Regions from separate parts of the Desulfosporosinus sp. FKA genome, predicted to be linked through region 1. Evidence: predicted binding sites of a transcription regulator. Region 1 holds the regulator's gene; the other holds the start of a gene.
The links. The regulator HrcA, encoded in region 1, represses chaperone genes, less so after heat shock. The targets are predictions, from matches to a motif close to TGTTAGCACTCNNNNNNNNNGAGTGCTAACA.
Positions count from the first base shown of each region.

Region 2: a site for HrcA is predicted at 3,053-3,083, ahead of groES (co-chaperone GroES). Genes of this name have one in related genera too.

Region 1 covers NZ_NAHZ01000031.1:322,123-328,501, reverse strand. The annotation lists gene dnaK (molecular chaperone DnaK) at 1-1,771, opposite strand, end outside; gene grpE (nucleotide exchange factor GrpE) at 1,803-2,408, opposite strand; gene hrcA (heat-inducible transcriptional repressor HrcA) at 2,466-3,509, opposite strand; gene hemW (radical SAM family heme chaperone HemW) at 4,124-5,299, opposite strand; gene lepA (translation elongation factor 4) at 5,333-6,379, opposite strand, start outside.
Region 2 covers NZ_NAHZ01000030.1:26,960-33,338, reverse strand. The annotation lists gene B5771_RS14045 (metal-dependent hydrolase) at 101-787, opposite strand; gene groL (chaperonin GroEL) at 1,051-2,694, opposite strand; gene groES (co-chaperone GroES) at 2,726-3,010, opposite strand; gene B5771_RS14025 (NYN domain-containing protein) at 3,279-4,118, opposite strand; gene mog (molybdopterin adenylyltransferase) at 4,299-4,805, opposite strand; gene B5771_RS14015 (MOSC domain-containing protein) at 4,805-5,239, opposite strand; gene moaC (cyclic pyranopterin monophosphate synthase MoaC) at 5,406-5,876, opposite strand; gene moaA (GTP 3',8-cyclase MoaA) at 5,880-6,379, opposite strand, start outside.

The DNA of each region.
Region 1 (6,379 bases):
CTCCGCCGGGCTGAGCTCCAGCATTTTGTGCATTAGCGGCTTGCTGTTGATACATTTTCTCAACATAGGGATGCAGCACTTTGGTCAAAGCCTCTGATTTAGCATTGATTTCAGCAACATCGTCCGTAGCGGCTGCGGTCTTAAGTTCTTCAAGGGCTTTTTTGATACTATCAAGTTCTCCCGCATCACCCTTACCTTCGAAATCCTTCAGGGTTTTTTCGGTTTGGTAAACCATTGAATCGGCTTGGTTCTTAGCATCAATTAATTCTTTACGTTTTTTGTCCTCATCAGCATGAAGTTCGGCATCTTGTTTCATTTTTTCAATATCATCTTTGGAGAGACCTGTAGAAGACGTAATCGTAACTTTCTGCTCGTTGCCTGTAGCCATGTCTTTGGCGGAAACGTGCACGATCCCATTTGCGTCAATATCAAATTTAACTTCAATTTGAGGAATACCGCGAGGTGCGGCTGGAATACCTGTGAGTTGGAAACGGCCTAAAGTTTTGTTATAGCTGGCCATCTCACGTTCCCCTTGCAACACATGAATATCAACTGAGGTCTGATTATCCGCTGCAGTGGAGAAGATTTGGGATTTTGTCGTCGGAATGGTCGTGTTACGATCAATAATTCTGGTGAATACTCCGCCAAGGGTCTCAATTCCCAAGGACAGCGGGGTAACATCCAATAAGATCATGTCTTTAACTTCACCGCTGAGTACGCCGCCTTGAATAGAAGCACCCATAGCAACAACTTCGTCCGGGTTAACACCTTTGTGAGGTTCTTTACCGCTTAATTTGCGAATGGCCTCTTGGACAGAAGGAATCCGTGTTGAACCACCGACTAAAATAATTTGATCAATGTCTTTCCAACTGAGTTTAGCATCTTCAATGGCTTGGCGAGTAGGTCCAAGTGTTGCTTCGACCAAATCAGCGATAATCTCTTCGAATTTAGCTCGAGAAATGTTCATATCTAAGTGCTGCGGACCTTGCTCCGTCATTGTGATAAAGGGAAGATTAACGTTAGAGCTTGTAACACCGGAAAGCTCAATTTTTGCTTTTTCAGCTGCTTCTTTTAAACGCTGCAGGGCAACACGATCATTCGCTAAATCAACGCCATTGCTCTTCTTGTACTCAGCCACCATATAATCGATGAGACGTTGGTCGAAGTCGTCACCGCCTAAGTGGTTGTTACCGCTGGTTGCTTTAACTTCTACCATACCTTGACTTAATTCGAGGACTGAAACATCAAAAGTTCCGCCGCCAAGGTCATAGACTAAAACAGTTTGATCTTGTTCTTTATCCAAGCCATAGGCCAGAGCAGCAGCCGTCGGTTCGTTAATAATCCGTAATACTTCCAGACCGGCAATAGAACCGGCATCTTTTGTTGCTTGACGTTGAGCATCTGTAAAATAGGCTGGGACAGTAATTACTGCTTTATCTACGGTTTGACCTAGGTAAGCTTCAGCATCCGTTTTAAGTTTCTGCAGAATCATTGCCGAAATTTCTTGCGGACTGTAGGGCTTATCATCAATTTTCACTTTATAGTCAGAACCCATATGACGTTTAATAGAAATAACAGTCTTCTCAGGATTGGAGACAGACTGACGTTTAGCAACTTGACCCACCAAACGTTCTCCTGTTTTAGAAAAACCCACTACCGAGGGAGTTGTACGATTCCCTTCAGCATTTGGAATAACAACAGCCTCTCCGCCTTCCATAACGGATACGCAAGAGTTTGTAGTACCTAAGTCAATACCTATAACTTTACTCATGACTAATTTCCTCCTTCAATTCGATAACTCACTAATTCGAAACTTTAACCATCGAGGGACGCAGTACTTTTTCTTTCAGAAAATAACCTTTTTGTAATTCTTCCACCACGGTATTTTCCGGATGATCTTCAGATTCAACTCTCATAACAGCGTCATGAAGATTAGGATCAAAAGGTTGGCCCACAGCTTCCATCGGTTTTAAGCCAACTTTGCTCAAAGCCGTCTGCAGCTGACGAAGAATCATATCGACACCCTGTGAAAAAGCTGTTATATCGGGATTATTTTGGGCAGAACTCGTAGCCCGTTCAAAATTGTCTAAAACCGGCAGCAACTCGCTCACAAGCTGTTCAGAGGCATATTTAACGATTTCCGTCTTTTCTTTTTGAGTTCGTCTCCTATAGTTATCAAACTCAGCCTGCAGACGCAAGAAGCGATCGTAGTATTCATCCGCCTTAGCCTTGACCTGAGTAAGCTCAGCTTCCAGGGCCAAAATTTTCTCGGCAGGAGCCATATCTTTGCTATTTGAATTATCTTCTTGAGTATTAGCTTCTTCAGAACTGCTTGATTCGCTGGCTGTATATTCCTCGTTCACTTCGGACGATTGATCCTTAAGATTTTCTTCTTTTTTTTCCGCCATTCGCAATCACCTCACGTACTCTAAATTTTATATGGAATGAACCAAAAGGTTCAAACATCACTTATATCCGCGCGGTTTACCCCGCGCCAGTACCTCAGTCAAACTTTTTGTCATAAAATCTACAATGGCAATCACCTTACCATAATCCATTCGCGTCGGTCCCAAGACCCCCACAGCACCAATAGTCTTCCCATTCACCTTGTAAGTCGCCGAAATCACACTGCAATCCCGGAATTCCTTCAGAGTATTCTCCCCACCGATGGTAACATTTAGTCCTTCCTGACGAGGGAGCAGAAGTTTCTTCAGAGGCTCATTTTCCTCAAACACCTTGAACAAGCTTTTAACTTTATCTAAATCCCGAAATTCGGGCTGATTTAACATATTAAGCGTTCCGCCCAAATAAATAGGCTCATCTTCTTCACTGCCATCCAAGATAGCATCAAGCATTTCTAAAGCATTATCGATCAGATGCCTTTGCCGGGACAATTCACTATAAATCTCATGCAGCATACTTCGCTTAACTTGACTTAACGAATACCCCTTCATTTTCTGATTAAAAACATCAGCAACCTTCTGAAGATCTTCCGCCGTCAGATTATCACCCACATCAACGATATGATTTTCAACAACCCCATTTTCCTTGACAATCACCATAATAACCTGACCCGGCTGATAAGGCAGAAAATGCATCTTGCCAAAAGCACTTTTTCCCTTTTGCGGGCCGAGAACTAAACTAGTCAAGCTCGTTAACTCCGAAAGCAACCTGCTGGTTTGGGAAACAACCTCTTGAATCTCACAAATCTTCTTTGTACTTTCACGTTCAATAATTTCCTTATCCTCATCACTTAGAGTTTGAGCATCCATTAAACAATCAACAAAATATCGATAACCGGCATCCGAAGGAATTCGTCCCGCCGACGTATAGGGCTGTTCAATAAAGCCCAGTTCCTCCAAATCCGCCATCTCATTGCGAATTGTAGCCGGAGAAACTCCCAAATCAAACTTTCGAGCAATAGTTCGCGAACCAACCGGTTCAGCGGTAGCAATATAATCCTGAACAATCGCTCGAAGTATTTTTCGTTTACGCTCATCCATTTGCATTCATGCTTCCCGCCTTTCACTGTTACCTGGAGTTGTTAGCACTCTCCTCTAATGAGTGCTAACATTTTATGTCTTCACATTACCACGCTCTTTTATCTTTGTCAAGAATCATTTTCTCATATAATATGCCCTATTTTAAGAAACCTTTTAAGCAATTCACAGCCAGAAACGTGTCAAAGGGACGGTCCTTCTGACACACCTTGAATCCGTTTGCGCCCGTCTCACACCCCCAAAGCCCAGGGCGCAGTGTGACACGAGCACGAGGTCTTTACGGAAGCAGCCCAGCAAACTTCCGTTCCAGCGACCGACCCCAGAGGCGTGTCAAGGGGACGGTCCCACTGACACACCGATGGCGCATCCCCCTGATTCCATTTATGCCCGCCTCACACCTAAGGTTGTCGGCGCACATAAAATGTGCCGTATCCCAAACTTTCCTAAAATCAAGCGCGCACATCCTTCATAGAATTACTCCCACACCCCCGAAACCCAGAGCGCAATATGACACAAGCATAAGATCTTTCGGGAGCAGCCCAAGCAGTCTCCGACCCCTGCGGCCGCCCCCAGATAAATCGTGTCAAAAGGACCGTCCCCCCGACACGCCCCCGAGGGCTGGGTCACCCTGCGCCCCTGACGAATTCCCGTAATATCCCATTCGCCACAAACGCATACTTCGCATTCAAGCTCAAACGATCACCCCTGATCACAAAACAATCCCTATTACGATAGCGTTCCAAGACATCCCCATAAATATTCCTTAGATCAACGCCAAAATCCTCACGAAACTTCGTAAAGCTAACACCCTCACGCAGCCTTAGTCCCAAAATCATCCGTTCAGCCATACAATCCTCGAGAGACAACATCTCTTTCCCTTCTTCATCAAGAGGTTCCTTCCCTTCATGAAGACTTGCCCGATAAGCCCGCACATTTTCCACATTCTTTTGCCGAATTTGTCTGAGACAAGATACTCCACCGGGCCCTAAACCCAAATACTCCTCTCCGCGCCAATAACCCAAATTATGCCGACACTCAAAGCCGGGAAGAGCAAAATTTGACGTTTCATAATGAAGGTAACCGGCCTTCTCCAAGTGTTCCACAGCCCATTCCTGCATGTCCGCTTGAACATCATCGTCAGGCAAACCTTGAGCGCCGGTTGATTCCGTCCCATCTAAGCCTTCTCCAAAGCGGTCATACAACGGAGTCCCTTCCTCCAGCATTAACCCATAGAGAGAAAGATGTTCCGGTCTATACGACAAGGCTTCTTCAACAGACTTCTTCCATAAGCTCATTGTTTGCCCAGGAAGTCCAAACATTAAGTCCAAATTTATGTTCGTGAATCCCAGGGTTCTTAAAAGCTGAACGCCAGCACGCGCCTGTTGAGCGCTGTGTATCCGTCCGACGTTTCTCAACAGGTTATCATCAAAGGCTTGGACCCCTAAAGAAAAGCGATTGATTCCGTATTCCCGCAGCAAGATCAGCTTCTCTCGCGTAAGAGTGCCCGGATTTCCTTCTGTCGTCTTCTCCGCCCGCTCAGCAAAAGAGAAATTACGGATAATGAGCTTCAGAAGATGGTCCAAATTTTCAAGGGGCAGCGCTGTCGGAGTGCCTCCTCCAATAAAAAGAGAAGATACTCCCTGAGGAGCATCTTTTTGATGATTGGCCATTTCCATTTCAAGGCCCTCTAAATATAAGGGGATAAGTTCTTTAGAGTAATCTGTTAGTCCATGCGAATAGAAAGCACAATAATCACACTTTTGAATACAAAAAGGAACGTGAACATATAGAGAAGGCATGATTTTTACCTCTCTCCTTCTTAATTTAGCCATTTAATCTTCAATCTTTAATACGGCCATAAAGGCATCCTGGGGAATTTCAACATTTCCGACCTGTTTCATGCGCTTTTTCCCCGCTTTTTGCTTCTCGAGGAGTTTTCGTTTACGGGAAATATCTCCTCCGTAACACTTCGCCAGGACATCTTTGCGCATAGCCCGCACCGTTTCGCGGGCAATAACCCGATTGCCAATGACAGACTGAATGGGGATTTCAAACATTTGTCTCGGAATGATCCCTTGCAGCTTTTCCACCAGTTTTCTGCCCCGGTTATAGGATTTCGACCGGTGAACAATAAAGGAAAGAGCATCCACCAACTCGCCATTTAAAAGAACATCAATTTTAACTAAATCCGACTCTTTATAGCCTGCTAACTCATAATCAAGAGAAGCATACCCTTTGGTCCGGGATTTTAATTCATCAAAATAATCGAAGACGATTTCACTAAGGGGAAGTTCGTAGACCAGTCTCACCCTGCTCTTGGACACATAATCCATCGCCAGATAAGTCCCGCGTTTTTCCTGGTTCAGTTCCATGATCGGCCCAACAAAATCAGCGGGAACCAGAATCGTCGCTTTAACTACCGGTTCCGCAATCGTCTCAATTTGATCGACAGGCGGAAGATTGGCAGGGTTGTCAATATCCAGGACTTCTCCAAGAATATTCTTCACTTTATAGATAACACTCGGAGCCGTGGTTATGAGATTCAAATCATATTCTCTCTCTAAACGTTCCTGAATAATCTCCATGTGGAGCAGGCCCAAAAATCCGCAGCGAAAACCGAAACCCAGAGCAGCTGAGGTTTCCGGTTCAAACACCAAGCTGGCATCATTTAAATGAAGCTTCTCCAAAGAATCCCGCAAGCGGTTATAATCATTGGTTTCCACAGGGTAAAGCCCGCAGAAGACCATCGGGGTGGATTTTCGATATCCAGGCAGTGGTTCAGCCGCAGGACGTTCGGCATCGGTAATTGTATCCCCAACTTGAGTGTCCTTCACATTTTTAATGCTGGCCGCGATAAAACCAACTTGCCCGGCTTTCAG
Region 2 (6,379 bases), on a different contig from region 1:
TAATGTCCAGTGGACATTATTGCCGAGCCGCCTTTCCCAATAGGAATACTTAGCGGCGAAGGATGACTCTACCACCTGAAGTTAACGAAGGACCCACAGATCACCCCTTTCTAACAACGAAAGCCATAAGCTTATTGGACATATTCAACATCCTGACAATCGCCAGGAAAAGCGCCAGATATCGGATCAGCAACTTGTCTAAAATCCCACCGGTTTTAATGGAGACTGGGAACTTGATTCTTTTCTTAACGATAGGATACAAGGGTGCTATTCCGCCGGAAAAGAAATCTGCTCCAATATGGACGATGTATCCGACCATAAACGGCTTAACTAAAGGTATTCCTACATAGTGCTTGTAAATGGTTAGCCCTTGCAATGTGTTAAATGCATACCAAGCGACAATGATTCCAATCAGGGAATGAGTTATGCCACGATGTTTTATAAAAGCCATGATCAATAGAATAATCCCAATTACCATCATGGCTAGATGAAAATCATAGCCGTTGAACTTAAGATTAATTTTATCGCTGATATAGATTGCGGCCGCACCCCCCAGCATTGCGGCAATTCGACTCTTTCCAAAGGGGCCTGCAATTTCTTTGGTCGCAATACTTCCCGGCTGATCAAGGTCCGGCGCGAGACTTCCTAACACCACTGCTCCAGCAGATACAGCAAAAGTTAGTAAACCATTATCGAGCCCTGGCCATCTTAGCATAGGCGCTGTGAATGTTGCAGCTGCCAAACCAATGGCGACATGCGTTTTGCCCATCATAACCTGTCTAATCATCGCCTTTCTCATTATAGAATTTTTGTCCAAAAAGATATTTTTTCAGTCTCCAGAGGCGGATGTAAGTCTTCCTGAAATCATAGAGCGACTTGGTCACAAAGATGGCGAAACAACAAGAGTTGTCTATATGCACACGACAAAGGCCATGAAACACGAAAAAAGAGGCTTCTCAAAAGTTCAGAAAACTCATGAAAAGCCTCTAATTTTCTCAATGAGGACTCAAGCCTTTAAATCGGCTTGTAACAAGGGTTTCAGGCGTTGACTTACATCATGCCGCCCATTCCGCCCATGCCACCCATGCCGCCCATACCAGCCATAGCAGCAGCACCATTGTCTTTAGACGGCAGGTCAGAGACCAGGCACTCAGTGGTGAGCAGCATTGCAGCGATGGAACCGGCGTTTTGCAGAGCTGAACGTGTAACCTTAGCAGGATCCACGATACCGGCTGCGATCATATCTTCATAAACTTCGGTTACAGCGTTGAAACCGGTTCCTCTATTGGAGGAGCGAACTTTCTCAACAACAACCGAACCTTCTTGACCGGCATTGTTAGCGATTTGACGCAGAGGCTCTTCCAAAGCACGGCGAATAATCATAACTCCTGTTGCTTCATCGCCTGTCAGTTCGAGTTTATCTAAAGCGCTGATAGCATCAATCAAGGTTGTACCGCCTCCGGCAACAATACCTTCTTCAACGGCAGCACGCGTAGCAGCTAAAGCATCTTCGATTCGAAGTTTCTTTTCTTTCATTTCAGTTTCAGTAGCTGCACCGACTTGAATTACAGCAACGCCGCCGGATAATTTTGCTAAGCGTTCTTGGAGTTTTTCGCGGTCAAAGTCTGAAGTGGTCTCATCAATTTGTCTCTTGATTGCTTCAACACGTTTCTTAATATCCTCGACGTCACCGGCACCTTCCACGATAGTGGAGTTTTCTTTAGTAACGCGAACTTGACGTGTACGTCCAAGCATCTCGACAGTAGTATTTTCCAGTTTCAGGCCAAGATCTTCAGTAATAACTGTTCCGCCAGTAAGTACGGCGATATCTTCCAGCATAGCTTTGCGGCGGTCACCGAAGCCAGGGGCTTTAACACCAACACAAACGAAAGTGCCTTTTAATTTATTAACAATGAGGGTTGCCAAAGCTTCTCCGTCAATATCTTCTGCAATGATCAACAGTTGGCGGCCTGCTTGTACGACTTTTTCAAGTACAGGCAGAACATCTTGAATTGAGCTGATTTTCTTATCGGTAATCAGGATGTAAGGATCGTTGAGCACCGCTTCCATTTTTTCGGTATCAGTAACCATATAAGCCGAAATGTAGCCGCGGTCAAATTGCATACCCTCAACAACTTCTAACTCAGTCGTCATGCCCTTAGCTTCTTCAACGGTGATAACTCCGTCCTTGCCTACTTTTTCCATAGCTTCAGCAATTAAGCTGCCAATTGTTTTATCACTGGCAGAAATTGAGGCAACTTGGGCAATAGCTTCGCTTGTTTCTACAAGTTTAGCATTGGCTTTAATGTCTGCAACAACAAGCTCAATTGCTTGCTCAATACCACGCTTAATTCCCATAGGATTGGCGCCGGCTGCGACATTCTTTAAACCTTCTCTAATGATGGCTTGGGCTAAAACGGTTGCGGTCGTTGTTCCGTCACCGGCAACGTCGTTAGTTTTTGTAGCGACTTCTTTAACAAGTTGAGCACCCATATTTTCAAACGGATCCTCGAGTTCAATGTCACGGGCGATAGTAACTCCATCATTAGTGATTAAGGGAGATCCGAATTTTTTATCTAATACAACATTACGGCCTTTAGGTCCGAGAGTAACACGAACAGCTTCTGCGAGAGCATTTACACCACGCTCTAAAGCATGTCGAGCATCTTGATTAAAAACTATTTGCTTTGCCACGTTATTCACTCCTTAAGTAAATGTTAATTAATTAACCGAGAACAGCCAGGATATCTGCTTCTTTTAAAATTAGGTAGTCTTCACCATCATACTTAACTTCAGTACCTGCATACTTAGAATAAATGACTCTATCACCTGGTTTAACATCAAGTGCAATGCGAGTCCCTTTTTCCATTTTGCCAGGTCCTACAGCCACAACTTCGCCTTCTTGCGGTTTCTCTTTAGCCGTATCTGGCATAATGATTCCGCTCTTTGTTTTTTCTTCCATCGGGAGCGCTTTAATGACTACCCGATCTGCGAGAGGTTTAATGTTCATGAAGAAAAGACCCTCCTTAATGTTATTTGTTATTTTATAATTTGTTAGCACTCGGCTTTATTGAGTGCTAACAATATCACTATAATAATATGCAAGGGGACAGCGGAAAGCAACCCCCCCAATTAGCCAAATATACTCTTGTACCTAAAATATATCACATTTTCTCCATTTTACTATATAGGCCGTTTGATTATACAGCTTAGAACTTGCTCGAAGGCCTTTAAATCACTAGAAACTATAGTTTCCATATTATTACCATTTTATTCATCTACTCCTCCGAAATTAGTTTTAATTGGCGTTGGCTTACTTCATCAAGCATTGGCCCAAGGGCTTCCCTAACTTTCTTGTGTTTTTGGTTAAGAAGGTAAATCTTAGTTTTACCTATTTTCAAATTACTGTCCAGATGCTCCTTCTCAGAAAGCATATTTTCCTTCAACAAATACCGAATCAACTCTTTGACTTGAGGAATAGAGCGCCCTAAAAGTTCAGCTAAGGCTGCTCTTGCCTTTGTTGAAGCCACATAAGGTAATCGGATTTGCAGCGAGCCAATAATTTGAACCCCCCGCTCTAAATCCGTTTGCGGTTGATACTCTGCTTCCGGGTTCTCATGAAACACCCATTCTAAAAGGTCGTCCTCTTCGCAATATGGCTGCAAAGAATGATGGATACTGCCGCCTACCCCAATAACTTGTACATCTTTACCCCAAGCTCTGATTTTGCGTAAAAGGGAAAGGAAATCTCCATCACCTGTAATTAATAAAAACAAATCGAAGGTCGCTGTTCGTGTGAGCAAAATTTCTTGGGCTTCCAGCATCAGTTCCAAATCAGCAGCATTACGACGCAAGCCGGTACTGGCATAATTATTCTTACTAAATACATGTCTTGTAAAGACATTTGTCTTCTCAAAGGTTGTTTGCGTACGCCAAAATTCTTCACGATCAAAATTAGCGTACAAATAAATAGCTTGTAAATCCAAGGTGTTTTTTTGAGCGTAAGTTTGTAAATATTGAACTAACTGTTCCGGTGTCAATTCATAACCTCGTTCAAGCAAACTTGTCCAGATATTTTCGTAATCAACAAACGCAATGGCTTTTGTCATTGTTATCATCACCTTTCAAGCCACCTCTGTAATATCATACGCTAACCCCTGGACAAGAGTGACAAGCAAAGAGATAAAGATAAAGAGCTTTCACAAAAGTGTGCAAGCCCTTAACTATAAGTCATTATTTATCCAATCGTAAGACTCCCACTTCTTCAAGTGGGAGCGGGTCCCCCGTACTCTAGTTCACTAAGTTATCTTTTTATCGGGAGTGGCACATTCGCTTGCTTCTCCCTTGAGAATTTGAATACCGTGCGGCAAAGCAGAAGAAATCGCTGTAAAACATTCGCGAACAGCTTTAGGACTTCCAGGCATATTAATAATAAGAGTTCTCTTTCTGATTACAGAGACAGCCCTGCTTAACATCGCTTTTGGAGTCGCTTTTAAACTTTCATGGCGCATCACTTCCGCTATGCCCGGTACTAACCGATCAGCGACCGCCATTGTTGCTTCAGGCGTGACATCTCGCAGGGAAAACCCAGTTCCGCCGGTCGTCAATATCAAATCCAAGTTCATTTCATCAGCCCACAAACGCAGGGTTTTTTCAAGGAGCAATTGATCATCAGGAAGCACTGCATATTCAATAACTTCCCAGCCCATTTCTCGAACCAGCTCTTTTAGGACTGGACCTGAATGATCTTCTCGTTCTCCGCGTGATCCTTTATCACTTGCTGTAATTATCCCAACCCTTACCACTATTCTATCACCTCAATTGTATCTCCTACACGAACCGCTCCACCTTCCAGTAAACGAATAAAAATCCCTTCCTTGGGCATGACACAATCTCCCGCTTGATAGTAGATTGCGCATTTAGAGTGACATTCTTTGCCGATTTGGGTTACTTCTCCAACACTTGTTGCACCTATTTTTAACTTTGTGCCGATGGGAAGCGAATATAATTCCAACCCTTCCGTCGTTAAGTTCTCGGCAAAATCTCCTGGGCCAACGTCCAGCCCTTTGTCCTGCATGGTCTTGATACTTTCCATACCTAACAAACTGACCATTCGGTGCCAATTTCCGCCATGAGCATCGCCTTCTAGTCCAAAACCGACCTTTAAAATTCCCTTACCAATATTTTTTTTACGCATTCCTTTTCGCTCACTAACGCAGACTGCAACAATTTTACCCACCTTCATCACCATTCTTTCCCCGAGTTTACCTTTACTTGCTCTTAATAAATAGAAACTGAACCATATGACATTTATTGTTTAGCTTATTATCCAGTTTTCAAGATCCCCACTTCTATAAGTGGGGGTGGGTCCTATTGTTCACTGTATCTCTTATTCTTGCCTTTGATCAGCGCACATAATGACCGCTTTTGCCGCCCTGTTTTTCTACTAAATATATTTCTCCAATCGTCATGGATTTATCAATAGCTTTACACATATCATAAATGGTTAAGGCGGCAATACTCACTGCCGTCAGTGCCTCCATTTCAACTCCTGTTTTTCCTTGAACTTTTACAACCGCTTCAATCTCAACTTCCCCCGGGTCTTTCAAATTGAAACTCAGTTTGGCACCTGTAATTCCCAATGGATGACACATTGGAATCAGCAGAGACGTCTTTTTGGCAGCCATAATCCCTGCAACCTGAGCAACTGCCAAGACATCCCCTTTAGCAATTCCCCCACTGCGAATTCGAGCTAAAGTCTCTTGCTTCATCTGGACATTTCCATGAGCTACAGCAACGCGGAAGGTTTCACTTTTATCGCTGACATCGACCATTCGAGCGCGACCTTGTTCATCAAAATGGGTTAAATCTTCCATTCTCTAACCTCCGATTTGAGACATAATACGCTGACCTTGCAGAGCTTCCTCATTCATATGATGCTCCGCAGGCTTACACCATACTGCTTGGGCAAAGATATCTAACAATTCCTGATCTGTACTGCCATTTCGTAAGGCTTCTCTTAAATCAATTTCCAACTTATTATGCAAACACGGCCTGAGTTTGCCGTCAGGTGTTAAACGGATGCGATTACAGGTACTGCAAAAATGACGGCTCAAAGCGCTAATAAAGCCTACGTTTCCTTTATAGTCACGGAGTTGAAAATATTCTGCCGGCCCTCCGCCTAGAATCTCCTTTGCAGGAACATATTGCTTAAGTCCTAACAATTCTTTCATCTCTTGAATAGGAACAAAATCACTCCGTCTTTCAGAACTTGAGCCAATCGGCATGAGTTCTATGAAACGAATATGAATAGGATACTGTTTGGCTAATGTTAAAAAAGTCGGCAACTCTTGAGTATTAAAATCACGAACAACAACAA